Regions from separate parts of the Cellulosilyticum sp. ST5 genome, predicted to be linked through region 2. Evidence: a T-box and tRNA genes for the amino acid it is inferred to sense, from the RefSeq annotation. Region 2 holds a T-box; the other regions hold tRNA genes.
What was found. The T-box of region 2 lies ahead of asnS (asparagine--tRNA ligase). A T-box ahead of a tRNA ligase gene usually reads a tRNA of that ligase, here a tRNA-Asn.
Positions count from the first base shown of each region.

Region 1: it encodes a tRNA-Asn, which carries the amino acid that the T-box ahead of asnS (asparagine--tRNA ligase) is inferred to sense. The anticodon was not compared.
Region 3: it encodes a tRNA-Asn, which carries the amino acid that the T-box ahead of asnS (asparagine--tRNA ligase) is inferred to sense. The anticodon was not compared.

Region 1 covers NZ_CP132338.1:397,653-407,620, forward strand. Annotated here, with positions in the region: gene QTL86_RS01840 (M48 family metallopeptidase) at 1-83, shown strand, start outside; rRNA gene QTL86_RS01845 (23S ribosomal RNA) at 430-3,332, shown strand; tRNA gene QTL86_RS01850 (tRNA-Asn) at 3,394-3,465, shown strand; tRNA gene QTL86_RS01855 (tRNA-Trp) at 3,484-3,556, shown strand; tRNA gene QTL86_RS01860 (tRNA-Val) at 3,566-3,638, shown strand; tRNA gene QTL86_RS01865 (tRNA-Met) at 3,646-3,719, shown strand; gene QTL86_RS01870 (hypothetical protein) at 3,807-4,256, opposite strand; tRNA gene QTL86_RS01875 (tRNA-Asn) at 4,406-4,477, shown strand; tRNA gene QTL86_RS01880 (tRNA-Trp) at 4,498-4,570, shown strand; tRNA gene QTL86_RS01885 (tRNA-Asp) at 4,581-4,654, shown strand; tRNA gene QTL86_RS01890 (tRNA-Val) at 4,659-4,731, shown strand; tRNA gene QTL86_RS01895 (tRNA-Met) at 4,739-4,812, shown strand; gene QTL86_RS01900 (YjfB family protein) at 5,154-5,339, shown strand; gene QTL86_RS01905 (HAD family hydrolase) at 5,414-6,259, shown strand; gene ispF (2-C-methyl-D-erythritol 2,4-cyclodiphosphate synthase) at 6,253-6,732, shown strand; gene QTL86_RS01915 (fructose-1,6-bisphosphatase) at 6,760-8,730, shown strand; gene QTL86_RS01920 (zinc-ribbon domain-containing protein) at 8,812-8,973, shown strand; gene QTL86_RS01925 (PRK06851 family protein) at 9,127-9,968, opposite strand, start outside.
Region 2 covers NZ_CP132338.1:883,257-893,224, forward strand. Annotated here, with positions in the region: gene QTL86_RS04370 (TrkH family potassium uptake protein) at 1-407, shown strand, start outside; gene QTL86_RS04375 (potassium channel family protein) at 423-1,085, shown strand; gene QTL86_RS04380 (TrmH family RNA methyltransferase) at 1,078-1,869, shown strand; T-box leader at 1,986-2,214, shown strand; gene asnS (asparagine--tRNA ligase) at 2,324-3,715, shown strand; gene QTL86_RS04390 (hypothetical protein) at 4,278-4,442, shown strand; gene QTL86_RS04395 (helix-turn-helix domain-containing protein) at 4,561-5,724, shown strand; gene QTL86_RS04400 (HNH endonuclease) at 5,788-6,915, shown strand; gene QTL86_RS04405 (hypothetical protein) at 7,058-8,281, shown strand; gene QTL86_RS04410 (three component ABC system middle component) at 8,278-8,730, shown strand; gene QTL86_RS04415 (DUF3732 domain-containing protein) at 8,760-9,968, shown strand, end outside.
Region 3 covers NZ_CP132338.1:2,508,251-2,518,218, reverse strand. Annotated here, with positions in the region: gene QTL86_RS12375 (DUF5711 family protein) at 111-1,295, shown strand; gene QTL86_RS12370 (CvpA family protein) at 1,298-1,987, shown strand; rRNA gene QTL86_RS12365 (16S ribosomal RNA) at 2,311-3,837, shown strand; rRNA gene rrf (5S ribosomal RNA) at 3,982-4,099, shown strand; tRNA gene QTL86_RS12355 (tRNA-Ile) at 4,105-4,178, shown strand; tRNA gene QTL86_RS12350 (tRNA-Ala) at 4,232-4,304, shown strand; rRNA gene QTL86_RS12345 (23S ribosomal RNA) at 4,537-7,439, shown strand; tRNA gene QTL86_RS12340 (tRNA-Asn) at 7,552-7,623, shown strand; tRNA gene QTL86_RS12335 (tRNA-Glu) at 7,633-7,704, shown strand; tRNA gene QTL86_RS12330 (tRNA-Cys) at 7,711-7,781, shown strand; tRNA gene QTL86_RS12325 (tRNA-Asn) at 7,805-7,876, shown strand; tRNA gene QTL86_RS12320 (tRNA-Cys) at 7,935-8,005, shown strand; gene QTL86_RS12315 (DUF951 domain-containing protein) at 8,138-8,311, shown strand; gene rpsF (30S ribosomal protein S6) at 8,466-8,756, shown strand; gene QTL86_RS12305 (single-stranded DNA-binding protein) at 8,784-9,233, shown strand; gene rpsR (30S ribosomal protein S18) at 9,266-9,499, shown strand; gene QTL86_RS12295 (DUF2232 domain-containing protein) at 9,719-9,968, shown strand, end outside.

The DNA of each region.
Region 1 (9,968 bases), 490 kb from region 2:
TAGGTAAAATGGAAGAAATTATTCCAAGCTTTGAAAAAAGTAAAGAATGGTTAGAAGAAAATAAGAATAAGTTAACTCTATAAAATGTGTTGACAAGTAGTGAGTATATCTAGTATAATTCATGAAGTCAGCACAAAACGGGTTGACTAAAAAGAAAAAATAATGCCTTGACATATAACAAGATAAATGCTATATTGTATAGGCGCTTGTACTTTGAAAACTAAATACAATCAATTATAGATTTGTAAGTTATAGCAATATAACTTGCGCCTAACGATAAATGTACACGCACATTAGTGCAAAAATGTTTGTCAGGGTGTAAAATCTACAATTTAACCGATAATAAATATTCTTTGTATTCAACGAAAGTTGATTAACAAGGCACCAATCATGTGAAAACATGATTAGGCCGCTCAATAATGAGCAATAGGTCAAGCTACTAAGAGCGTAGAGTGGATGCCTTGGCACCGAGAGCCGATGAAGGACGTGATAAGCTGCGAAAAGCTACGGGGAGTTACAAATAAACTTTGATCCGTAGATATCCGAATGGGGAAACCTGGCAGAGCAAACCTCTGTCATCCTATAGCCAATACATAACTATAGGAAGGGAACGAAGGGAACTGAAACATCTAAGTACCTTCAGGAGGAGAAAGAAACATCGATTTCCTAAGTAGCGGCGAGCGAAAGGGAAACAGGCCAAACCAGATTACTTGTAATCTGGGGTTGAGGACTGCGTCATGGCAAGAATGCGGATAGCTGAAGAGTCTGGAAAGTCTCATCAAAGAGGGTGATAATCCCGTAAGCGAAATCCAAGTGAAGCCTAGCAGTATCCAGAGTACCACGAGACACGAGAAACCTTGTGGGAAGCCGGGGGGACCACCCCCCAAGCCTAAATACTCCTCGGTGACCGATAGCGCATAGTACTGTGAAGGAAAGGTGAAAAGAACCCCGGGAGGGGAGTGAAAGAGAACCTGAAACTCTATGTTTACAAGCAGTGGAAGCGCCATATGATGCGCAACCGCGTACTTTTTGTAGAACGGTCCGGCGAGTTACTAGCTGTGGCAAGGTTAAGTACCAGGAGGTACGAAGCCGAAGGGAAACCAAGTCTGAATAGGGCGCCAAAATAGTCATTGTTAGTAGACCCGAAACCGGGTGACCTACCCATGTGCAGGATGAAGTTACCGTAAAAGGTAATGGAGGTCCGAACTCACATCTGTTGAAAAAGGTGGAGATGACGTGTGGGTAGCGGAGAAATTCCAATCGAACCCGGAGATAGCTGGTTCTCCTCGAAATAGCTTTAGGGCTAGCGTTGATAGGAGTCTAATGGAGGTAAAGCACTGAATTGCCTAGGGGGCCCACAAGCTTACCGAAGCATATCAAACTAAGAATGCCATCAAGATACCGTCAGCAGTCAGACTACGAGTGATAAGACACGTGGTCAAAAGGAAAACAGTCCAGACCATCAGCTAAGGTCCCCAAGTGTGTGTTAAGTGGAAAAGGATGTGAGATTTCGAAGACAACTAGGATGTTGGCTTAGAAGCAGCCACTCATTCAAAGAGTGCGTAATAGCTCACTAGTCGAGAGATCTTGCGCCGAAAATGTCCGGGGCTAAAACACACCACCGAAGCTATGGAATTCACAATAGTGGATTGGTAGAGGAGCGTTGTAACGACGCAGAAGCAGTACCGTAAGGAGCTGTGGAGTAATTACAAGTGAGAATGCCGGAATGAGTAGCGAGATACAAGTGAGAATCTTGTAGGCCGAATATCCAAGGTTTCCAGAGTAAAGCTGATCTGCTCTGGGTAAGTCGGGACCTAAGGCGAGGACGAAAGTCGTAGTCGATGGACAACTGGTTCATATTCCAGTACTACCTATTATCAGAACTGCAGGGACGCAGGAGGATAGGCAAACCCAGGAATGGTATCCTGGGCCAAGCACAAAGTCGCACCTAACAGGCAAATCCGTTAGGCGAGGATGAAGTGTGATGGGGATCGAAATAAAAGTAGAGAAGTTGCTGAATCCACACTGCCGAGAAAAGCTGCTATTGCGTGATAGGTACCCGTACCGTAAACCGACACAGGTGGATGAGGAGAGAATCCTAAGGCCGACGGGAGAAGCGTTGTTAAGGAACTCGGCAAAATGACCCCGTAACTTAGGGAGAAGGGGTGCCTACTTAGGTAGGCCGCAGAGAATAGGCCCAAGCAACTGTTTAACAAAAACACAGGTCTTTGCTAAACCGAAAGGTGATGTATAAGGGCTGACGCCTGCCCGGTGCTGGAAGGTTAAGGGGAGAGGTTAGTCTAAGGACGAAGCTTTGAACTTAAGCCCCAGTAAACGGCGGCCGTAACTATAACGGTCCTAAGGTAGCGAAATTCCTTGTCAGGTAAGTTCTGACCCGCACGAAAGGCGTAATGATTTGGGCACTGTCTCGACAGCGCACCCGGTGAAATTGTAGTACCAGTGAAGATGCTGGTTACCCGCGACAGGACGGAAAGACCCCGTGGAGCTTTACTGTAGCTTGATACTGAGGTTGGGTATTACATGTACAGGATAGGAGGGAGACTGAGAAATCTGGACGCCAGTCTAGGTGGAGTCGCCGGTGGGATACCTCTCTTGTAATACTTAACTTCTAACCATGGCCCGTTACCCGGGTCTGGGACAATGTCAGGTGGACAGTTTGACTGGGGCGGTCGCCTCCTAAAGAGTAACGGAGGCGCTCAAAGGTAACCTCAGAATGGTCGGAAACCATTCGAAGAGTGCAAAGGCATAAGGTTGCTTGACTGCGACACCGACGGGTGGAGCAGGTACGAAAGTAGGACTTAGTGATCCGGTGGTATGAAAGTGGGATTGCCATCGCTCAACGGATAAAAGCTACCCCGGGGATAACAGGCTTATCTCCCCCAAGAGTTCACATCGACGGGGAGGTTTGGCACCTCGATGTCGGCTCATCGCATCCTGGAGCTGAAGCAGGTTCCAAGGGTTGGGCTGTTCGCCCATTAAAGCGGTACGCGAGCTGGGTTCAGAACGTCGTGAGACAGTTCGGTCCCTATCCGTCGTGGGCGCAGGAAATTTGAGTGGAGCTGTCCTTAGTACGAGAGGACCGGGATGGACGGACCACTGGTGCATCTGTTGTCTTACCAAAGGCATAGCAGAGTAGCCAAGTCTGGATCTGATAAACGCTGAAGGCATCTAAGCGTGAAGCAGACCACAAGATAAGATTTCCCATCCGAAAGGAGTAAGACCCCTTAGAGACTATGAGGTAGATAGGTTGGAGCTGTAAGTGTAGTAATACATTGAGGTGACCAATACTAACGGTTCGAGGGTTTGACCTAGATAATAAAGGTTGAATAAAAAGATTGTATTTAGTTTTGAAAGTATAATATACTTTTATATTCCTCGATAGCTCAGCGGCAGAGCATCCGGCTGTTAACCGGAGGGTCGTAGGTTCGAACCCTACTCGGGGAGTTTCCTTTAGGAAAGTATAGGGGCATAGTTCAGTTGGTAGAACGTCGGTCTCCAAAACCGAATGTCGTGGGTTCAAGTCCTGCTGCCCCTGTTTTAATATGGTCGCTTAGCTCAGCTGGGAGAGCACCTGCCTTACAAGCAGGGGGTCATAGGTTCGAGCCCTATAGCGACCATTTATATGGCGGAATAGCTCAGTTGGCTAGAGCACACGGTTCATACCCGTGGTGTCGGGGGTTCAAATCCCTCTTCCGCTACTAATAAAAAATCACCTATGTAAAATACATAGGTGATTTTTTATTAGTACTATCTAGTTTTAGTATATATCTAGATAATAAAATGATTTAACTTCCGTTACAGTAATACTCTGAAGGGAAATGTTCATATTCAAAGAATACGAATACTTCTTCCGTTCTCAAGTTAAACATAGTCCATTGTTCTAAATAATATTGTTGGTAACAAAGGGTATGATATTCAGAATCAGAAAGATTAGTATCATCAAAGGTGTATACAGAGTAAAGAGGTGTAGAGCAGTCAGATACATATTGATAAGTAAAATCAAAGGCCTTGGTTTCAAAAGATATATAGGGTTTTAGGTTGTGGTAGATATCTAGATGAGAGGCAATAAATTTACCTAAACCATAGTAAGGAGCAAAACAAAATTGATGCCATTCACTTTTCTCAATTAAAGTTATTTCTTCTATAATGTTTAGTGGAAGAGGACAAATATATTCTTTATGCATGAGTAATGTTTGAGACTTACTGGTTCTTGTCATAACAATGAGGTTAGACATAAGAGGACCTCCTATAATTATATGTTAAATTGTATGTAGATATGAGTTGATAAAAATAGATTTAAGTACAAAAATAGTTACAAAAAATAGTAAAAACTTAGCAAAAAGTGTTGACATGAGTCAGTGGGTTTGGTATACTAACGAAGTATTCCTCGATAGCTCAGCGGCAGAGCATCCGGCTGTTAACCGGAGGGTCGTAGGTTCGAACCCTACTCGGGGAGTTTTCCTTTGGAAATAATATAGGGGCATAGTTCAGTTGGTAGAACGTCGGTCTCCAAAACCGAATGTCGTGGGTTCAAGTCCTGCTGCCCCTGTTTAAAGTTAGGCCCAGTGGTACAGTTGGTTAGCACGCCGCCCTGTCACGGCGGAGGTCGAGGGTTCGAGTCCCTTCTGGGTCGTTTTGGTCGCTTAGCTCAGCTGGGAGAGCACCTGCCTTACAAGCAGGGGGTCATAGGTTCGAGCCCTATAGCGACCATTTATATGGCGGAATAGCTCAGTTGGCTAGAGCACACGGTTCATACCCGTGGTGTCGGGGGTTCAAATCCCTCTTCCGCTATTAGAGCACTTAGATATAATCTAAGTGCTTTTTTTATTTTAAAAAATATGGATAATAAGTTGTTAGATATAATCAAATGAGAGTGTTTTAATATATTTGGGAAATATTATTGTTAATCTAATAGTAGCATTTGTGAAATAAAGGATAAGTTAAATTAATATTTGACACAGAATTTTAACAGATTATTCAGATATATTAATCTAATAATACACTAAAACATGACTATATACAAGTAAAAATGTAATTAAATGGAAATTTGAATGCTATAATATAATCGCATCTATGGACAATAGACATAATTAAGTATAAAATATATTATATAACATAAGCGGGGTGAACAAATGGATATTGCACAATTAAGTACGGCTATGGCTATGCAAAATACAAGTGTAGAGGTAAGTGTAGCAGTTATGAAAATGGGAAAAGAGCTTGTAGAACAAAATGGTAGTCAAATAACAAATATGATGAAACAAATGGAGTTATCCATTAACCCTCATATTGGTAGTAATATTGATGTGACTTTATAAAGAAGAATCCCAAGGGATTCTTTTTTTGTTAAAAATTACGCAAATATATAATAAGTAAAATGGAGTACAATAGTATGAAAAAGACAATATATATATCAGATTTAGATGGAACATTATTAAGTCAGAACAAAGAAATATCTAATGTTACTAAAAATATACTTAAACAACTAAAAAAGAAAGGTTGTAATTTTTCTATTGCCACAGCTAGGACACCTGCTACAGTAGAAGTAATTTTAAAAGAACTAGATATTCAGGAACCTATTATTTTAATGAATGGAGCAGTTTTGTATGATTTAAAGAATCATCGATATTTAGAGGTAGAGTTCATTTCACAGCAGGTTGTAAAGCAAGTATTAATGCAGTTGGATTATTTGATAGAAACGAGTTTTATTTATACAATAGATAATAATGAATTAATAGTACATTATCAGCAGTTAGAAAATGAGTATAAAATAGCTTTTTATCAGGAAAGAGCTAAATCACCATATAAATGTTTTACACAACAAATATTAAAAGATTATACTAAAGTTGCATATTTTGTATTTTTAGACACAGAAGATAGAATTAAAATGATTTATGAAAGAGTGAAAAAAATCGATGGGATTGCTTTAGTTATGTATAAAGATGTTTACAGCAAGGAAGGTTATATTTTAGAAATCTATAGTGATAGGGCTACCAAAGGAAATGCAATTAATAAGTTGAAGAGAAGAGGATATGAGAATGTCATTTGTTTTGGAGACAATCTAAATGATTTATGCATGTTTAAAGTAGCAGATGAAGCTTATGCTGTGGGAAATGCGATGCAAGAAGTAAAAGAAAATGCAACAGCAGTTATAGGAAATAATAATGATGATAGTGTAGCTAGATTTATTCAACTTCATTATGAAAAAATAAAAGAAAAGGAGAATGGATTATGTTAAGAGTTGGTATGGGATATGATGTTCATCAGTTAGTAGAAGAAAGAAAACTTATTATAGGAGGAGTAGAAATTCCACATTATAAAGGATTGCTAGGTCATTCAGATGCAGATGTTCTTATTCATGCCATTATGGATGCTCTTATTGGTGCTATAGGTGAGGGTGATATAGGAAAGCATTTTCCAGACACAGATCCTAAGTATAAAGGAATTAGTAGTATGCAACTATTAAAACATGTTGGACAGCTTTTAAAAGAAAAAAATGCATTAATTCATAATATTGATGCAACTATTATCGTACAGCAACCTAAGATGGCTCCACATATTATGAAAATGAGAGAAAATATTGCTGAGGTTTTACAAATTCAAGTAAGCCAAATCAATATTAAAGCAACAACAGAGGAGAAATTAGGTTTTACAGGTGAAGAAAAAGGTATTTCAAGCCAAGCAATTACTTTAGTTGATCTAATGGATTAAAATAGAAAATAGAATGTAGGGGATGACATGGAAGCAGAAGAGATTAATTTGAGACTACTTAAGTTTTTGGCAAAACAATATCCAACGATGGATCATGCCATTACAGAAATGATAAACTTACAGGCAATATTAAATTTACCTAAGGCTACTGAACATTTCGTATCTGATATTCATGGGGAATATGAGGCATTTTCTCATGTACTTCGTAATGCCTCAGGTGTATTAAAGACTAGAATAGATGAACTTTTTATAAATGAAATGTCAGATAAAGAGAGAAGAGCTTTTGCTATTTTAATCTACTATCCTGAGAAAAAGATGAAGCAAATTGCAGCAATCGAAGAAGAAATGAATGAGTGGTATAGGATTAATTTATTAAGAGTTATCAGACTCTGTAAAGTAATTTCTTCTAAATATACACGATCAAAAGTAAGAAAAGCATTACCAAAAGAATTTGCATATATTATGGAAGAACTACTTAATGAACAGGTAGATACACCTAATAAGGAACAGTACTACTATGAAATCGTAGATCGTATTATTAGTTTAAACAAGGCAGAAGCTTTTATGTGTGCTTTTTGCCATCTTATTCAAAGACTTGCTATAGGACATTTACATGTTTTAGGGGATATTTTTGATAGAGGTCCTCGTGCTGATAAGGTGATGGATATTTTACAGCAATATCACTCTGTAGATATTCAGTGGGGAAATCATGATATACTATGGATGGGAGCTGCTTCAGGTAGCGGAGCCTGTATTGCTAATATTATTAGAAATGCCTGTAAATATTCTAATTTAGAAACTTTAGAAGATGGGTATGGCATCAATTTATTGCCATTAGCCACATTTGCTTTAGACCAATATAAGGACCAAGATTATAGTTTATTTATGCCGGTTATAGATAATGAATGGGATACAAAACAAGACGATGTAAGATTAGTCGCATTAATGCATATGGCTATTACTTTTATTCAGTTTAAACTAGAACATCAACTTATTGAGAAATGCTTTGATAAGGAAATGATGAATAGAGATTTATTAGATAAAATTAATTATCAAGATTATACCATTGCAATTGATGGGGTGACGTATCAATTAAATGCTGATGTTTTTAAGGGGATTAATCCGAAAGCACCATATGACTTATCCAAAGAAGAAATAGAAGTAATAGATAGATTAAGAAGTTCTTTCTTACAAAGTAGTAAGTTACAAGAGCATATTCAATTTATGTTTACTAATGGGAGTATGTACAAGGTATATAATAATAATTTACTTTATCATGGATGCATTTTATTAACAGAAGAAGGAACATTTAAGCAGATACAATTAGATGATAAATATTATTCTGGTAAAGCATATCTAGAGCGTTTAGAAGCAATTGTTAGAGAAGGATATTTTAATGTATTAGATAAAGAAGCAAAACAAAAAGGTATGGATATGATGTGGTATCTTTGGTGCGGTAGTAATTCTCCGGTATTTGGAAAGCAAAAAATGACTACCTTTGAGAGATACTTCATACAAAATGAGGAAACTTGGAAGGAACCTAAAAATAGTTATTATGAGTACCTAGATGATGAGGAAATGGCAATGAGATTATTAATGGAGTTTGGTATTAATAGTGAAGAAGGGCACATTATTAATGGGCATGTACCTGTACAGGTGAAGAAGGGGGAAAAACCTATCAAAGCAGGAGGAAAAATTATTGTTATAGATGGGGGATTCACAAAGGCTTATCAAAAAATTACAGGTATAGCTGGCTATACTTTAATTTATAATTCATTTGGGCTACAACTTGCATCTCATGAACCATTTGAAGGCGTGGAAGAAGCAATTACTTCTGAGAAGGATATGGTAACTTCTATGAATGTGATAGAATACATACCAACCCGTAAACGAGTGAAGGATACAGATATCGGAAAAGATATTGATGGACAAATTAAAGCACTCCTAACACTTGTAGAGTATTATCAATTAGGTTTATTAAAAACAAAAGAAAGTTAGTAATACTAGTTAAGGAGATTGACATTGTTGATAAAGTAATATTTATTAAAAAGAACAAGGATGTGATAGGGAGGTGATTAAATGAAGGAAAAGGCATATTGTCCCACTTGTAAAAAGGAATTAGAACTAATTGCTGCATGTGGAGCTGCTAATTATTTTTGTAATTATTGTAAGAAATTAGTTTCGAGTAAAAGTATTTTAAAGGAAGAAGAAATACAAGAAGAATCACCAAAAGAACAATAAATTGAGAGAGTAATGAATTAAAAGAATAATGAATTAAATAAGAGTAAATCAAATAAACATAAATAAAAAGGGGATATATAGGCCCCTTTTTATTTATTAGGTATCTCATCATTTAGCGTGTCGTGATGTTTTAAATTTAATGATTTATGAAAGTTATTTAAGAGGTAGGATACGAGAAGTGATGTGTTTCATTAAGTGAGTATAAATATCATCTAGTATTGTAAAATCAGTGGCATCAATATAATACTTTTCCAGATCATCATGTAGCATCTTAGCATAAGTAAGATGTGAGAGGCCCTCTTTTACACAAAGTTTATAGCGTTTAGAAATATGAGCTAATTCTTTTTCATAAGTAAGGTCGGTGTCAGGAGAAATGAGTTGTTTATACATATCAATAGTATGATCATCTTCTCTTTTGGGAAAATACTCATGAGGTGAGGTACTGTCAAATATACAAACTTCAAGCTCTGGTATGATAAGCATATCTAAGCTATCAGGATCAAAGCCACAATGATAAACTTCTACATCTAAACCTCTAAGTTGAGCCGTAGCTAATAGTTTTTTGAGTAATGTTGATTTGCCAGAGCCAGGGCGCCCTTTAATAAAATAACGCTTTTTCATAGGTTCGATTAAATCTGGGACAAAGTCAAAGGCACCTTTAGGAGTGGAGCCACCAAAGAAGCGATGCATAATTGTACTTCGTTTAGAAAGTTGTGTGGTGCCTAATATTTCACTAATAACTTCCTGAGTTAAAACATTGGCTTTTTTGAAGTTCATATGATCGATATAAATTTTTTCCCATTCATCATGAATAGCAAGAGCTTCTGCAAATTTCTCATAAGCTTTTGGATAACAAGCAGCAATTTCTTCTTGTAGATAAAGAATTTCTTTTTTGTGCTTACTTAATTCTTCAATATTCCAAGCTATGCCTAGATTAATATATTCTTCTATAGCACCAGGTGCAGTAGGTTCTACTACATGAGGAGAAGTACCAT
Region 2 (9,968 bases):
TCAAAACAGTTACTGTAGGGGTACTGATGTTATGTGCCATTTCAACCATCAGAGGTAATGAACAAACAACTGTTTTTAAAAGAAGAATACCTCTTCAAATTATTACACGTGCATTAACAATTATTATGATTTCTGTTATGGTTGTATTTACTGTTGTAGGCGTATTAAGTTTATCAGAAGACTTTACATTTATGGAAATTCTTTTTGAAACCATATCAGCTTTTGCTACTGTTGGTACGACTTTAGGAATTACGCCATTATTAAGTATAACAGGAAAGATTACGATTATTATCGTTATGTTTATTGGAAGATTAGGACCTATTACAATGGCTATGGCCCTTATGGTAAGACAAAGTAAAAATAAAGGAAACATTCAATATCCAGAAGAAAAGGTTATGGTTGGATAATAGAGGAGGATTATTGTGAAAGCAAAACAATTTGTGGTCTTTGGATTAGGACGATTTGGAAGTAGTCTAGCGACTACATTGGCAGATGCAGGCTACGAAGTAATGGGTGTAGATAAATGTGAAGAAAGGGTGCAAGATATTTCACCTGTAGTGACGCAAGCAGTACAAGCAGAGGTGACAGACATTGATACCCTACGTTCATTAGGCATTCGTAATTTCGATGTGGCTATTGTAGCCATTGGTAAAGATATGCAATCTAGTATAATGACTACTTTGCTTTTAAAAGAAATGGGTATTCCTTATGTTGTGGCTAAAGCAAGTACGGAAATTCATCAAAGAGTACTAGAGAAAATAGGAGCAGATCGTATTATTTTGCCTGAGAGAGATATGGGTAAACGTATTGCCACCAATCTTATAGCTGGTAATATTATTGATTATATTCAGCTTTCACGTGATTATAGTATAATGGAAATCTCTATTTTACCACAATGGAGAAGTCGCAGTATTAAAGAGATTAATATCCGCGCTAAATATGGCATTAATATTATTGCAGTTGAAAGAGGTGGAGATATTAATGTAACACCTGGACCAGACTATATTTTAGAAGAAAATGATTTATTGGTAGTAGTAGGTAATAATAAATCTATTCAAGAATTGGAAACCAAAAGGCATGAATAAAAAGCAAATAACAAGTCCTCAAAATAATGTGATTAAAAACATAAAGGAATTACAAAAAAAGAAAAGCGCACGTAAGTCAGAAGGTTTATTTGTTATTGAAGGTATACGTGGGGTAAAAGAAATTCCTAGTCATGTTAAAATCAAATATCTTATTACAACGTCTGAAGTAGATGAAAAAGAATTAGGAGCAGTAAAGGCAGAGGAAAGGCTAGAGGTGTCTAAAGAGATTTATAAAAGTATAAGTGATACCCAATCTCCTCAAGGTGCTATGGCAGTTGCTTATATGCCAACCTATGATTTAGTACACTTCAATATTGAAGCAGGCCATTATTTAGTACTAGAAAATTTACAAGATCCAGGAAATTTAGGAACCATTATTAGAACAGCACATGCCTTTGATTTTAAAGGGGTATTCATTACCAAAGGTTCTGTAGACCTTTATAGTCCCAAAGTAGTACGATCTACAATGAGTTCATTATTTCATGTACCTATTGTAATAGAAGAAGAGATAGATACTTATATGGATTTCTTAAAACAAAAAGGTGTTACTTTATATACAACAGCGCTCATACCTGGTGCAAAACCTATTTATGATGTTACCTTTGAGGAAAAGGTAGCAATCATTATTGGCAATGAAGGTAATGGCGTTTCTGAACGTGTAAAAGAAGCAAGTGATCATACAGTGATTATTCCTATGCCAGGAGCAGCTGAATCTTTAAACGCAGCGATAGCAACAAGCATTTGTATGTATGAAATAACAAGACAATGTCAAAAGGGCGATTGAATAGATCATCGGTCATTATTATATCTCTGATATGGGAAAATTTTAAACATGGTTTTTATAAAAGGTAGAACTTGACAAATAACTAGAAACTTCATATAATGTTAAGCAGTTAAATAGTTATAACGATGAAAAGAAGAGTAGCCATTAAGATGACTTTCAGAGAGCTAGCGGTAGGTGGAAGCTAGTAGAATCTAATGCGTGAAGAACCTCTTGGAGTTGCTAATCGAAAATGCTACGGGCAATGAGTAGGCTTAGCCGGGTAAAGACCGATATATCTTTTTGAGGTGAATTACCTTTTGGTAATTAACTAGGGTGGTAACGCGGAGTACAAGCTTCGTCCCTTTGGAGAGGGGCGAAGCTTTTTTGTTATATCCATACACATAGTTTTGGAGTAAAGCCATAGGCTTACTATGTGATTAGAGTAGAAGAGTTTAAAATAAGGAGGCATAGCATCATGCAAACAACATCTATCAGAACACTGTATCAGCGTACTAGTGAGGTACAACCAACCAACTTAACAGTAGCAGGCTGGGTAAGAACTGTAAGAGACTCAAAAACTTTTGGGTTTATCGAGGTGAATGACGGAACTTTCTTTAAATCACTTCAAATTGTATTCGAGGACACACTGGAAAACTTTAAAGAAGTGGCTAAACTAGGAGTAGGAGCAGCCATTATCGTTACAGGTGATCTTGTGATGACACCTAACCAAAAGCAACCCTTTGAGTTAAAAGCAACACAGATAGTAATAGAAGGTGAATGCCCACCTGAATATCCACTTCAAAAGAAAAGACATTCTTTTGAGTACCTGAGACAAATTGCTTATCTTAGACCACGTACTAATACCTTTGGTGCTGTTTTTAGAGTACGTTCTTTAGCAGCTTATGCTATTCATAAGTTTTTCCAAGAAAGAAGCTTTGTATATGCACATACACCACTGATTACAGCAAGTGACTGTGAAGGTGCTGGAGAAATGTTTAGAGTAACAACTTTAGATCCAGTGCATCCTCCTAAAACAGAAAATGGTGAAGTAGATTTCAAAGAAGATTTCTTTGGTAAAATGGCTAGTCTTACAGTATCAGGTCAGCTTTCCGCAGAGACATTTGCTATGGCTTTTAGAGATGTTTATACTTTTGGGCCAACTTTTAGAGCAGAAAAATCTAATACACCAAGACATGCTGCAGAGTTTTGGATGATTGAACCAGAAATTGCTTTTGCAGATCTTGAAGACGATATGCGTTTAGCAGAAGATATGGTGAAATTTGTTATTAACTATGTACTTGAAAATGCAAAAGAGGAAATGGCGTTCTTTAATCAATTTGTTGACAAAGGTATTTTAGAAAGACTTCAAGGCGTAGCATCAGCTGACTTTGGACGTGTAACCTATACAGAAGCTGTTCAAATTTTAGAAAAATGTGGTAAAAAATTCGAATATCCAGTTTATTGGGGATGTGATCTTCAAACAGAACATGAACGTTATTTAACAGAAGAACACTTTAAAAAGCCAGTATTTGTTACTAACTATCCAAAAGAAATTAAAGCATTCTATATGAGAATGAATGAAGATGGTAAAACTGTAGCGGCTATGGATCTTTTAGTACCAGGTATTGGGGAACTTATTGGTGGTAGCCAAAGGGAAGAAAGATTAGAGGTTCTTTTAGAGCGTATGGCAGAGCTTGGTCTTAAAGAAGAAGATTACTGGTGGTACTTAGATTTAAGAAGATTTGGTGGTACACGTCATGCAGGATTTGGTTTAGGGTTTGAACGTTTAATTATGTATTTAACAGGAATGACTAATATTAGAGACGTTATCCCATTCCCAAGAACGACAGGTCAAGCAGAATTTTAATTGTTCTTAAGGAGTTGTTTAACTAAAACAAACTCTTTCCTCGTAAAAGAAAGTCTTTCCATCAGAAAAGAAAAAGTGAAGTTGGCGACTCGCTAGAGTCGCCCAACGAAACGGAAGAGTACGAATCCCTAAAATCCCTTATACATCAAAGAAAAAAAGGAAAGAGCAGCAGAGGAAAAAAGAGAAAAAATAAGAGAATAAAAAGAGGAAATCGGGCATGACTTTGTTTTAACGAAAATAAAGTTGTACCCGATTTTCATATTTTTAAGAGAAAAAAAGAGAGGAAAAAGAGCAGAATTGGTATCGAGTTTTTTTAGCATGGAACGAAAAATGTGGGTTTGTGAGGGGTGAAGTGGGAAAGAGTTTTTTGAGCGGTACAGAGTTGTACAACCATAAAAAACTCGTTCCAGATTAAAAAAACTCTTCTATTATAAGGAAGTATGATGGAAAACCTATTCGTATTACTTATTCAGCAATTAAAAGAGAAGCAGGAATAACTTTAAAGCTTAAAAATGAGAAGTTTAAGCAAGTATATGAATATATTCAGGCTAATATAGAGCCGTTGGAAGAGTATCGAATTAGAAAAATCAAATGGGCCATAGAAGAGTTGTTAAAAACAGATTATAAAATAACGCCATATAAAGTGGAACAAAAAGCTGGATTTAATGGTAAAAAAACAAAAGAAGTAAAGAAATTAATAGAAGAGATATTAAACGACTATTTTTAATATGATTAAATAGTCGTTTTTTAATGTTTGTAGAAAAAATCAGAATAATATAGTAAAATATATTTATAGAATGCATTTTGTGAGGTAAAGTTAACAAATAAAAGTATTAGGTGGGTATATGATATTAAATAATAAAATGTATATGCAATGGGAAAAAGAGGATATTCAAATAATAATAGGAGATATAAATTATAGAGAAAGTGATAAGGTGGATTATAAAGTAGATTTTTCGTTTTTAGAGTGCAGAGATAAAAATGAAAGAGATAAGAAGAAAGAAGAATTTAAAAATGACATCTGTAGTTTTGCCAATGCTAACGGGGGATACCTGATTTTTGGAATAGAAGAAAAGAAGGGAATTCCTATTCAAATAACAGGAATCAATATCCAAGGAAATAATACAGACAGATTTGAACTTAGCTTAAGAAATATTATTAATCAAATAATACCTATGTCACCCATGTGCCAAATTAAGTTTATTAATATAGAAGAAAAATATATAGTTATTGTTTATATAACCAAAGGATATTGTGGTCCGTATGTCTCTGGTAAAGAAGGTAGTTATAGGTTTTTGGTTAGAAGAGGAAATTCAAAAACAGATATGAGATATGATGAGGTAAAAAGAATGTTTAATCAATCATTGATGTTATCCGAACAGATAGAACAGTTTAGATATAAACGAATTAATATGTGTAATAACAAGGATGGTATTGCTTCTACCATTAAATATTCTAAATTTGCATTAGTACATACTATTCCAGAGACTGCATTAGATAATTCTTTTTTGTTTAATCCTTATGATGTGTTTTCAAGTGGTAGTATCAAGTTGGGATTTGTTTTTAATTGTTGTAGCAGTGGAGTATCAATGCCAAATGTCGATGGGATGGCATTTAAAAGTTATGATGATGACAAATATCTTCAAATCTTTAAGAGTGGGATTGTTGAAAGATATATAGGTATTAAAGAAAGAAAGCATGATAGTATCTCATCAATTCCTATTGTTAGCATTTATGAAGAGATAGAAAAGGTAATAGTAGAAACAGTTCGATTATATAGGACTATTAATATTAATGTTCCTATCTATATAGTTATATCTATTGAAAATTGTAAGGGTAGCAGAAGTGACAATAATTTTGAAACAGACTACGTGGGTTTTATAGATAGGGATGACGTTGGATGTATGCCTATGGCACTTCATAATATAGAAGATAATAGCGAGATTGAAAAGTTTAAGGAAATGATTAAACAAGAATTATATCAATCTGTAGGAAGAAAAACAATGTAACTATATTTTTTTAAAAGACACAAGTAATAGTAAGAATTAAGATACATAATCAGGGGGGAAGTCATGTTAGAGAAATTGGAAAAAGAGTTTCATAAAGATATGGTAAATATATATTCAGAGGCAGATAAGCAACTGGGTTATAAGGCATCACACTTTAAAAGAATGCTTAGTGAACAAGGTGGCTATAAAACAGCTATAAAGTTAGTAAATCAGCCCAAAGCTACTGATGGATTTACAACTTTATGGGAGTATAAGCGATTGGATTTATCCGTAGAAGCATTAGTGTGTAGAGATAAATATAGATGTTTATTTGATGAAACAATAAGACAAACTTGTATGAATAGACTTAAAGACTATGGATATAATCCTGTAACAAGTATAAACAAGGAACTTGAGTTAATAGAAGAGATAAGAATACTTCCAATGAGCCAGGAGGAATTTGATTATATAGATATAGAAGGACTTCAAGATACTTACTTTATGGGTGATTTAATAAATCATCAAGATGGTACTTATCATTATCGTAAGGTAGGTATTAAGGCAGAAAAGAATGTTCTTTTTCTTTTTCAATATAAAAATCATATTGTTGCATCAGCAGTATTATATGATACAGAGAAATATGATACCCCTATAGATGGGGAGTATTACGGAGCTTGGAAATTTGATAAAGATACTATTCAGGTATTTAAGCCAATCACATTAAGTGAAATACAAGCCATTGATGATAGCGTACAGGGATTTAGCCAGGCAAAGAAAATTATTGATATTAGCTACTTGGAGAAAATAATAGAACTTATTGAAGAAAAGAAAAGACCGGATATACCAGAAGAAATTTCACTTATGGAATCTAAAGGATTAAAAGAGGGGGCGAAAACACAGATAGTAGTAAATGCTTATGAAAGAAACTCGATAGCACGTGAAAAATGTATTGCTCATTATAAAACAAAGGACAATGGTAAAGTAAAATGCCAAGTATGTGGGTTTTGTTTCGAAGATTTCTATGGAGAAGAGTTTAAGGACAAGATACATGTACATCATATTAAACCTTTAGCAGAGATAGATGATGAGTATGAGGTAGACCCTATAAAGGATTTAATACCTATATGTCCTAATTGTCATTATGCAATTCATAGTAGTAAAGAGAATGATATATTCCAGCTGATTAAATGTAAATTGGGTACTGCCCAATAGAAATAATTATAGAAGTTGGTTTATAAAACAAGGTTATAGAAAGAAATTGTTTCAGATAACCACGGTAAGGTAATCGTATTATTAAATAGAAGGGTTGTATTTATTTGAGTAATGAATAGGGTTTAGAGAAGGAGGAGGAGATATGATAACCAAACATCAAGAGCTTACTGCAGCAGATAAGAAGACTATTGGTTTTGACTATCAGTTTTTATACTTTATATATAATTTAATTGCATTAGAACCAGGACAAGTATTAGGCTATGAGGTGAAAGATGATGTGCACTTGGAACTGCCAAATGGGGAAAATATATATATGCAATTAAAGCACTCGTTAACAGCGAAAGAAAGCGGAGAGATAGATAGTCTTACTCAAAAAGATAGTGATTTATGGAAGACATTTTATAATTGGGTAGTAGTTATTGGAGAAGTAAGTGCTAACAAAGAGGAACAACTTGAATTTATTAATAAAACAAGGTTTATACTTGTTACGAATAAGACCAAGGGCGAGAATGCATTTGTTGAACAGATAGAACAGCTAAATATAAAAAAGATAAACATAGAGGAGTTTAAAAAGTATGTGCAAGCCTTAAAAGAGACCTGTAAAGGAACAAAAGAAGGTTCGATAAAATTACGAAAATATATGCAAGAGCTATTGAATTTAGAGAATACTTTATTAGAGAAATTTATTATGCAAGTAGATTTTAAATTTGAATTTGATGAAATGCCTCAAAAACTTAAAAATAGAGTGTTAGGTAAAAATATTGATGTAAGAAAAGTCGATAGTGCCTTGAATGAGATTATTGGTACATTTGAACTGTGGAAGTTTAACAAGGTTAAAAACAAAGACAAGTTACTAATTAGATTTGAAGATGTAGATAAAAAACTTAGAGCTATATTAAATAAAGCAAGAAGTACAGATTTACCAAGAATAAGAAGCATTACAAAGCTACCAGATAAATTAAATGAACAAGAGTTTATAAAAGAACTGTTAGAAATTGAAGATATAGGAGATGGAGATGAAGATTTAATGCTTGAGTTTACTACTTGTAAAATAGAGATTTTCAATTTGCTTAGTAAATGGATAGAGGAAGGCTACATTACAGAATCTGATTGGAAAGAGTTAGACGAACAAGCCATTTTTATGTGGAAAAATAAACATAGAAAAGTTCATAAGAAGAGTAAGAATGCTACAACTAATGAAGAGTTAATAAGAGCAGCACAACAATGTATAGATGAATTGAGAGAACAAGAATTAAAAATTAATCATGATGAGCTGAAATATAATGAAAGTAATGGATTATTTTATTACTTATCAGATAATGAAAAAATAGGATGGCAGTATAAGTGGAAGGAGAAATATATATGAGTACAAGAGAGCTAAGTTATGTTTATAATAACGAAGCTATATGTGCTATTGCGATTTATTCAGTATTAAAGGAGTTTGGATATTTAAATTATAGCAAAGTGGCCCTAATACCACCGCTGGTATTTAATAATAAGTTGATTGCTGTTTTTAATGGAAAACATAAAATTAGAGGATTAGAAGAGTTGATGATAAAAAAGGGAGAACTTTTAACTAATTTTAATAATCAGTATACTAATTTTTTACCTCTTATGTGTAATGCATTGCTTCTATTAGAAACGATGGGTGTAATAACTATTATAGAACAAGGGATAGTTATTACGGAGAAAGAGTTTAGAATGTTAGGAGTAGGAGCAAGAGCAGATAAAATTGTAAAGTGTGCTCCTAAAATAGCTACATTATTAAGAGAAGATATAGAAAAATTATATCTACAGTTAAGGGTGATACTATGAAATTCTATTATGATAAATTACTGTTATGGATGAAAAATGGAAATGTTAGAGAGCTTAAATTTGAACCCAATAAAGTAAATGTTATTACTGGAGGATGTGAAACAGGGAAATCTACTATTTTAGCAATTATTGATTACTGTTTTTTTGCTTCTGGGAATAGTGATAGTGGAGATATTAAAATACCACAGACAATAATAAATGAAAATATAGAGTGGTATGGGGTTAGATTTGGTATCAATGATAAGCTATATACATTAGCTCGGAAAGCTTTAGAGGGAGAAAATAAACCTAAAAATGAATACTATTTTTCAACAGTAGGAGAAGTACCAGAAACAATTACTTCAAATAATGGTGAAAAAGAGATTAAGGAAGTACTCAATGAGGAATTTAAAATAGACGAAAAAATAGTAATTCCTTATAACGGAAATAAAATTAAAATGGGTAACAAGATATCTTTGAGGTACTTCATGTTGTTTAATTCTCAAGATGAAAACACTATCACAAATACTGATGTCTTTTTTGATAAACAAACATTAGTAAAATATCAAGAAGCCTTAAATAGGGTATTTGATATAGCAATAGGAATTAGTAATCCGGAGGATATACTAATTACAGAAAAAATAAAAGAATTGGAACAAGAACTGATTCGATATGAAAAAAAACAAGAAGTATCTATAAAATCTAAAGACTTATTTGAACAGGAAAGGATAGAGATAATTGAACAAGCACGTGCCTATGGAATTATAGAAAAAAATAGTAAAACATATCTGGAGTCTTTGGAGCAAATAAAAGAATATATTAGCACAAAGAAATATAATGAGAATACAGATGATGCATATCTCGAAGAAATAGATAAGAAAGAACGACAATTAAAGCAACAGATAGTGAATATAAGGAGATTTTTCAAAGCATATAAAGAATACAGGGAAATATTGTCTTTAAATGAGGATAGTTTAAAACCTTTAAAAACTATAAAAAAATATATTCCTGATGATATAGAAAATCCTGCAATATCCAAGATACTTAAGACATTAGAAGATGAATTATGTGAAATAAAAAAAGCTCTAACCAATAAGCCATCTAGTAACTATACTTTAAATAAAAAGCTTATTGCATTAGAAAAAGAATTACATACTTTAAAAGGGATAAAAGCAGTATATGAAGAGCGCCAATTGGTCACTCAAGCTGAAAAATATATGTTTTTAGGTGAGATAAAAAACAAATTACATCTATATGAT
Region 3 (9,968 bases), 1.6 Mb from region 2:
CACTAAGTAAAATGTTGGGCCTTTTATTATGTTCATTTTTAAATCTTTCTTTGAAAAAAATTCTATGTGTTGTATGATAAAAGAAGGGATTTAATAGAGGAGGAAACAGAATGACAGATGTTATTAAAAAACGTCGGTTTAAAATTACAAATATCATACTACTCATTATTGTTATGGGAATCTTTGTTTACATAGCAGAGCTTCAGGGATGGATTAATATACATAATGAAGGACAAGCAACCTTGATAGAAAGTGACACTATATTAACATTAGATACTAAAGAGAAAACGTATGTTGGAGTAAATAACAAACAAATTTATAAGATAACTACAGATGGAATTACAGCATATGATTTTGATAAGCAAGAAATTTGGTCAGATACATTAAGTTTAAATAGCATTATTGTTAAGCAGAGGACACCGTATATTGCAGTAGGAAGCAAAGATGGAAAAAGTGTTATTTTATTTAATGATAAAGGAAGACAGACTGAAATAACTACAACTAATCCAATCATTTATTTTTCTGTCAATCAAGAAGGAAGTATGGTAACTATAGAAGAAAGTGAAAAATCTCATACTGTAACTGCTTACGATAAGAGCGGTAAATTTATATGCAAAAGGACAAGCTTTATAGAAAATGATGGCTATCCAATAGTAGCCGAAATATCTCCTAATAGCAACTTGCTTCTTGTCAGCTACATAAATATAAATGAGCCACAAGTAGTATCAACACTAATAGGAATTGATGTTACTGATAAACAGACAGAACAACTAGATAATATTAAATATGGAATAAAGCAAAAAGATAATCTTATCTATGCTCTTGAATTTATAAATGAGAATACTTTAGTAAGTGTAGGCGATAAAAAGGTAACATGGTATGATACCGAAGGGAACGAACAAACAACAAAGAGCAATTTATATTCAGTATTTACTCCATATATAATGGAAATGAGTAAATACGGTGATGGGTACCTCCCTCTTATTATAAGTGAAAAACCAGCTCAAAATATTATTCATCGCCAGGATCAATTAATTTATTTGAATTCGAAAGGTCAAGAAATATTTAAATTACAGTTAAAAGAAGGAGCCGAAAGTTTTTATTCAGATTCAAGTGGAGTAGTTTATAAAAGTGAGGGAATCTTTAAGGGATATGACAGATTAGGAAACTTGATTTTTGAATATAGTCCTACTCTAGATGTTAGTAAGGTGATTTATTCTACTACTTTGAAGAGAGGTATTGCCATAAATAAAGAAAAAGTTATTTTACTTACCCCAAAGAAGGAGAGAAAATAGAAATGCTAGATTTGAGTGTTATTATCGTAGTAAGTATTTTTGGCATAATAGGCTATAAAAGAGGCTTTATAAAGTCAATTTTGACATTTGGAACTTCAATTATAGCATTAGTATTATCTTTTATTGTTTATCCTATGATGACGATGTTATTAAGGATAACACCAGTTTATACGTGGATTTATCAGACTATTAGTAAGAAGGTAGAAGATATTTCATTTGGTGGAGGCTTACAATCACAGGGAGATGCTATTACGAAAAATATTACATGGATGCCGGATATACTTGTTGAACAGGTTAAAAATAATAACAATACAGCTATGTATGACTTATTGGGTGCTACTAATATTAAAGAGTATATAAGTCTTTATGTTACTCAAATGCTTATGGGGATGCTAGCACTATTTTTAACATGGGTAGTTCTAAAGATAATATTAACCACAGTTATTAAACTTTTATCAGGAATTATCGAGCATTTACCCATTATTTCAACATTTAATAAACAAGGGGGGCTATGTTTAGGGATTATTAAGGGGATTTTAATGTTATCTATCGTTGGGCTTATTATTCCAATCTTGATTGAGATACCTAGTATACAAAGTATTTATTTAGAAATACAATCAAGTTATTTATCGAAATGGTTGTATGAAAATAACTTAATAATTATGGTATATAATTATTTGTTTCATATATAAATAGAGCCGTGTAGGAATACGGTCTAAAATAATTAATTTTTAAATAAGACTTGCGATAAAATAACTTATTACTTTATCACAAGTCTTATTTAAAAACATAAAAATAAAGGATAAAAAAATGGTAGAAAGTAGTTGACACTAGTAAAATGACATGATAATATAATATACGTCGCTGAGGAAAGTCGGCGTCGACAAATGAACTTTGAAAACAAAATAGTAACTATAAACCAGTCGATTCATTACGTCTCTAATAAGAGATGAGAATCAGTACAACTTGTACTAAGTAAAATAGTCAGTAGTAGAAATACTACACGGACAAACTTTTATATGAGAGTTTGATCCTGGCTCAGGATGAACGCTGGCGGCGTGCTTAACACATGCAAGTCGAACGAAGTGATAGGAGCTTGCTCCTAGAACTTAGTGGCGGACGGGTGAGTAACGCGTGGGTAACCTGCCCTATGCAGGGGGATAACGTTTGGAAACGAACGCTAATACCGCATAAACTATGGACAATCGCATGATTGTTATAGTAAAGATTTTATCGGCATAGGATGGACCCGCGTTGGATTAGCTAGTTGGTGAGATAACAGCCCACCAAGGCGACGATCCATAGCCGGCCTGAGAGGGTGAACGGCCACATTGGGACTGAGACACGGCCCAAACTCCTACGGGAGGCAGCAGTGGGGAATATTGCACAATGGGCGCAAGCCTGATGCAGCGACGCCGCGTGAAGGAAGAAGGTCTTCGGATTGTAAACTTCTATCAGCAGGGAAGAAAAAAATGACGGTACCTGACTAAGAAGCTCCGGCTAACTACGTGCCAGCAGCCGCGGTAATACGTAGGGAGCGAGCGTTATCCGGATTTACTGGGTGTAAAGGGTGCGTAGGCGGTTTGTTAAGTCAGAAGTGAAATTTAGGGGCTCAACCTCTAAGCTGCTTCTGAAACTGATGAACTAGAGTGTGGGAGAGGAAAGTGGAATTCCGAGTGTAGCGGTGAAATGCGTAGAGATTCGGAGGAACACCAGTAGCGAAGGCGGCTTTCTGGACCATAACTGACGCTGAGGCACGAAAGCGTGGGGAGCAAACAGGATTAGATACCCTGGTAGTCCACGCTGTAAACGATGAATGCTAGGTGTCGGGGCTTACGGGTCTCGGTGCCGAAGTTAACACATTAAGCATTCCACCTGGGAAGTACGATCGCAAGATTGAAACTCAAAGGAATTGACGGGGACCCGCACAAGCGGTGGAGCATGTGGTTTAATTCGAAGCAACGCGAAGAACCTTACCTAAACTTGACATCCCGATGACCGAAGGGTAATGCCTTCTTTCCTAGCTTGCTAGGACATTGGTGACAGGTGGTGCATGGTTGTCGTCAGCTCGTGTCGTGAGATGTTGGGTTAAGTCCCGCAACGAGCGCAACCCCTATCTTTAGTAGCCAGCATTGAGTTGGGCACTCTAGAGAGACTGCCAGGGATAACTTGGAGGAAGGTGGGGATGACGTCAAATCATCATGCCCCTTATGTTTAGGGCTACACACGTGCTACAATGGCTGCTACAAAGGGAAGCGATCTCGCGAGAGTCAGCAAACCTCAAAAAAGCAGTCCCAGTTCGGATTGTAGTCTGCAACTCGACTACATGAAGTTGGAATCGCTAGTAATCGCGAATCAGAATGTCGCGGTGAATACGTTCCCGGGTCTTGTACACACCGCCCGTCACACCATGGGAGTTGGGGGGGCCCAACGCCGGTGACCCAACCCTTCGGGGAGGGAGCCGTCTAAGGCAAAACCAATAACTGGGGTGAAGTCGTAACAAGGTAGCCGTATCGGAAGGTGCGGCTGGATCACCTCCTTTCTAAGGATAGAAATCGAAGGTTTAATAGTTACTGTTTTGCTTTGAGAGTTCATCGCTAGATGTAACTATCAAAGCACCGAACCGAAGTGAAACGGCGGTGAGGTGTTGCTTAAGATCTAGTGTAAAATTGAATTCTAATAAATTTGTGGTGATGATGCGCTTAGGGGAAACACCCGTTTCCATTCCGAACACGTAGGTTAAGACCTAAGCGGCTGATGGTACTTGTCGGGAGACTGACTGGGAGAGTAAGTGGTTGCCACATTTTATAGGCTCGTAGCTCAGGTGGTTAGAGCGCACGCCTGATAAGCGTGAGGTCGGTGGTTCGAGTCCACTCGGGCCTATTCACTTTTAAGAAGTGATGATAGGATTAACTCAATAATAAAAAACACCATATGGGGGTTTAGCTCAGTTGGGAGAGCACCTGCCTTGCACGCAGGGGGTCAAGGGTTCGAATCCCTTAATCTCCACTGTCCTTACAATAGGACAATTTGTACTTTGAAAACTAAACACAATTTAAAATAGATTTGTAAGTTATAGCAATATAACTTGCGCCTAACGATAAATGTACACGCACATTAGTGCAAAAATGTTTGTCAGGGTGTAAAATCTACAATTTAACCGATAATAAATATTCTTTGTATTCAACGAAAGTTGATTAACAAGGCACAAACGACCGATTAACGAAAGTTAATCATTATAGGTCAAGCTACTAAGAGCGTAGAGTGGATGCCTTGGCACCGAGAGCCGATGAAGGACGTGATAAGCTGCGAAAAGCTACGGGGAGTTGCAAATAAACTTTGATCCGTAGATATCCGAATGGGGAAACCTGGCAGAGCAAACCTCTGTCATCCTATAGCCAATACATAACTATAGGAAGGGAACGAAGGGAACTGAAACATCTAAGTACCTTCAGGAGGAGAAAGAAACATCGATTTCCTAAGTAGCGGCGAGCGAAAGGGAAACAGGCCAAACCAGATTACTTGTAATCTGGGGTTGAGGACTGCGTCATGGCAAGAATGCGGATAGCTGAAGAGTCTGGAAAGTCTCATCAAAGAGGGTGATAATCCCGTAAGCGAAATCCAAGTGAAGCCTAGCAGTATCCAGAGTACCACGAGACACGAGAAACCTTGTGGGAAGCCGGGGGGACCACCCCCCAAGCCTAAATACTCCTCGGTGACCGATAGCGCATAGTACTGTGAAGGAAAGGTGAAAAGAACCCCGGGAGGGGAGTGAAAGAGAACCTGAAACTCTATGTTTACAAGCAGTGGAAGCGCCATATGATGCGCAACCGCGTACTTTTTGTAGAACGGTCCGGCGAGTTACTAGCTGTGGCAAGGTTAAGTACCAGGAGGTACGAAGCCGAAGGGAAACCAAGTCTGAATAGGGCGCCAAAATAGTCATTGTTAGTAGACCCGAAACCGGGTGACCTACCCATGTGCAGGATGAAGTTACCGTAAAAGGTAATGGAGGTCCGAACTCACATCTGTTGAAAAAGGTGGAGATGACGTGTGGGTAGCGGAGAAATTCCAATCGAACCCGGAGATAGCTGGTTCTCCTCGAAATAGCTTTAGGGCTAGCGTTGATAGGAGTCTAATGGAGGTAAAGCACTGAATTGCCTAGGGGGCCCACAAGCTTACCGAAGCATATCAAACTAAGAATGCCATCAAGATACCGTCAGCAGTCAGACTACGAGTGATAAGACACGTGGTCAAAAGGAAAACAGTCCAGACCATCAGCTAAGGTCCCCAAGTGTGTGTTAAGTGGAAAAGGATGTGAGATTTCGAAGACAACTAGGATGTTGGCTTAGAAGCAGCCACTCATTCAAAGAGTGCGTAATAGCTCACTAGTCGAGAGATCTTGCGCCGAAAATGTCCGGGGCTAAAACACACCACCGAAGCTATGGAATTCACAATAGTGGATTGGTAGAGGAGCGTTGTAACGACGCAGAAGCAGTACCGTAAGGAGCTGTGGAGTAATTACAAGTGAGAATGCCGGAATGAGTAGCGAGATACAAGTGAGAATCTTGTAGGCCGAATATCCAAGGTTTCCAGAGTAAAGCTGATCTGCTCTGGGTAAGTCGGGACCTAAGGCGAGGACGAAAGTCGTAGTCGATGGACAACTGGTTCATATTCCAGTACTACCTATTATCAGAACTGCAGGGACGCAGGAGGATAAGCAAACCCAGGAATGGTATCCTGGGCCAAGCACAAAGTCGCACCTAATAGGCAAATCCGTTAGGCGAGGATGAAGTGTGATGGGGATCGAAATAAAAGTAGAGAAGTTGCTGAATCCACACTGCCGAGAAAAGCTGCTATTGCGTGATAGGTACCCGTACCGTAAACCGACACAGGTGGATGAGGAGAGAATCCTAAGGCCGACGGGAGAAGCGTTGTTAAGGAACTCGGCAAAATGACCCCGTAACTTAGGGAGAAGGGGTGCCTACTTAGGTAGGCCGCAGAGAATAGGCCCAAGCAACTGTTTAACAAAAACACAGGTCTTTGCTAAACCGAAAGGTGATGTATAAGGGCTGACGCCTGCCCGGTGCTGGAAGGTTAAGGGGAGAGGTTAGTCTAAGGACGAAGCTTTGAACTTAAGCCCCAGTAAACGGCGGCCGTAACTATAACGGTCCTAAGGTAGCGAAATTCCTTGTCAGGTAAGTTCTGACCCGCACGAAAGGCGTAATGATTTGGGCACTGTCTCGACAGCGCACCCGGTGAAATTGTAGTACCAGTGAAGATGCTGGTTACCCGCGACAGGACGGAAAGACCCCGTGGAGCTTTACTGTAGCTTGATACTGAGGTTGGGTATTACATGTACAGGATAGGAGGGAGACTGAGAAATCTGGACGCCAGTCTAGGTGGAGTCGCCGGTGGGATACCTCTCTTGTAATACTTAACTTCTAACCATGGCCCGTTACCCGGGTCTGGGACAATGTCAGGTGGACAGTTTGACTGGGGCGGTCGCCTCCTAAAGAGTAACGGAGGCGCTCAAAGGTAACCTCAGAATGGTCGGAAACCATTCGAAGAGTGCAAAGGCATAAGGTTGCTTGACTGCGACACCGACGGGTGGAGCAGGTACGAAAGTAGGACTTAGTGATCCGGTGGTATGAAAGTGGGATTGCCATCGCTCAACGGATAAAAGCTACCCCGGGGATAACAGGCTTATCTCCCCCAAGAGTTCACATCGACGGGGAGGTTTGGCACCTCGATGTCGGCTCATCGCATCCTGGAGCTGAAGCAGGTTCCAAGGGTTGGGCTGTTCGCCCATTAAAGCGGTACGCGAGCTGGGTTCAGAACGTCGTGAGACAGTTCGGTCCCTATCCGTCGTGGGCGCAGGAAATTTGAGTGGAGCTGTCCTTAGTACGAGAGGACCGGGATGGACGGACCACTGGTGCATCTGTTGTCATACCAATGGCATAGCAGAGTAGCCAAGTCTGGATCTGATAAACGCTGAAGGCATCTAAGCGTGAAGCAGACCACAAGATAAGATTTCCCATCCGAAAGGAGTAAGACCCCTTAGAGACTATGAGGTAGATAGGTTGGAGCTGTAAGTGTAGTAATACATTGAGGTGACCAATACTAACGGTTCGAGGGTTTGACCTAGATAATAAAGGTTGAATAAAAAATTGTGTTTAGTTTTGGAAGTATAAAGGTGTTGACATAAGTCAATAGATATGATATACTTCATAAGTGCTCAAGAGAGTAAAAGAAATAATCCTCGATAGCTCAGCGGCAGAGCATCCGGCTGTTAACCGGAGGGTCGTAGGTTCGAACCCTACTCGGGGAGTTTAAATAAGGCCCGTTGGTCAAGCGGTCAAGACACCGCCCTTTCACGGCGGTAACACGAGTTCGATTCTCGTACGGGTCATTTTATGGCGGCATAGCCAAGTGGTAAGGCAGAGGTCTGCAACACCTTCATCACCAGTTCAAATCTGGTTGCCGCCTTAAATAAGTTAAATACTTACTAATCCTCGATAGCTCAGCGGCAGAGCATCCGGCTGTTAACCGGAGGGTCGTAGGTTCGAACCCTACTCGGGGAGTTTTTGTTATTTAAAACATTGTATTATATCACGTTATTAGTGCATATACTAAATATATGGCGGCATAGCCAAGTGGTAAGGCAGAGGTCTGCAACACCTTCATCACCAGTTCAAATCTGGTTGCCGCCTTGAAAAGGCCTAGGATTCTAGAAAAGAAGAATTCTAGGCCTTTTTTTAGTAGTTAGATTACTGTAGGATTTATTTAATAAAAAATGTATAATAATATTAAAATAAGATTATATATTAAGAGGAGGACAAAAAGTGAGTTATCAAACAGGCGACTTAGTTGAAATGAAAAAGCCTCATCCATGTGGCAGTAATAAATGGGAAATCCTTCGTATAGGTGCAGATTTTAAATTAAGGTGCTCTGCATGTAATCATTTAATAATGATTTCAAGGGAAAAATTTGAAAAGAGTGTGAAGAGAAAAATTTAATAGGACCTAGACAGATAAATGTAAGATATTGTATTGTTAAAATTAGAAAAAAGGCTTGTCATATATATAAAAGTATGATAATATATTATACTGTAATGTAATCCTTGCTCTACGCATTATGACGTGGGGCCAAAGTCCAAAAGGAGGTGCTGTAATGAGAAATTATGAATTATCAGTTGTGTTATTCTCAACATTAAGCGAAGAAGAAAAAGTAGCTACACTTGAAAAAGTGAAAGATCTTATCGTACGTTTTGGAGGAGAAATCACAAACGTTGACGATTGGGGCAAAAGAAAACTTGCTTATGAAATCAACAAGCAAAAAGAAGGTTTCTACTACTTTATCCAATTCCAAGCTGAAACTTCAGTTCCAGCTGAAATTGAAAGCAGAGTTCGTATCATGGAAACTGTTCTTCGTTATTTAATCGTATCTCTTGATGAAAAATAGTAATTACCTGAAGAAAGGGGTCGGAGTATGAACAAAGTTATATTAATGGGACGTCTAACGAGAGACCCAGAAGTACGTTATTCACAATCAGCGAATCCGGTTGCAGTAGCAAGATACGGAATTGCTGTAAGAAGACAATTTGCCAAACCTGGTGAACCAGATGTAGACTTTTTTAATATAGTTTCATTTGGTAAAGCAGGTGAATTTGCAGAAAAATACTTTAAAAAAGGTCAAATGGTTGCAATTGTTGGTAGACTACAAGTTAATACTTGGGAGGATGCACAAAAAGTTAAACATACATCAGTAGATGTAGTGGCTGAAGAGCAACATTTTGCAGAAAGTAGATCTTCTGCTGAATCACGTGGTGTAATGATGGATACTCCTACAAGTGTACCTACACCAAATCCTTCTTCAGGAAATATAGCAAGTGGGTTTACACCTACTAATTTTGATGAAGATGACGATTTACCATTTTAATTAATACTAATTAAAGAAGGAGGGAATACACAATGGCAATGCAAAAAAGACACAATCGTAGAAGACGTAAAATAAATCAATTTGCTGGTGATAATATCAAAAAAATTAACTATAAAGATATTAACACTTTAAAGAAATTTATTTCTGAAAGAGGTAAAATTCTTCCTAGAAGAATTACAGGTAACTCTGCGAAAGCGCAACGTAAACTTACAGTTGCTATTAAACGTGCAAGACACATCGCACTTTTACCATATACACAAGACTAAAAGTTAATGAACGTTATAAACTTAGAGAGATAAATAAGCACACACCAATATGCACACACCACTGCTTCGGCAGTGGTTTTTTGTTGTAAACAAATGTAATATGAATAATAGGAGTTTAGCATAGAATTATACAGACACTAGAATTCAGGACCTTTTATGTGGTATAATAAAAAAACATTAATTCATGGTATTTGAGCAGAATAAAGGAGGCACAATTTTATGGATTCAAATGCAAAGAGCATAATAAGTAGAATATGCTTAATCGCAATATATATATTATTAGGTATAGTAGGAGTATATTATGCGGTAGGATTGGCACTGTTTCCTATTATTGCGGTGCCATTAATTGTTTATTTTATAAAAAATAAATTGAGTAAAGAGCAGCATATAGTCTTTCAATTTGTAATTGTTTTAGGAATATATCTAACTACGAGTAACTTAATTTGTATATTAGTCTACTTAATAAGTG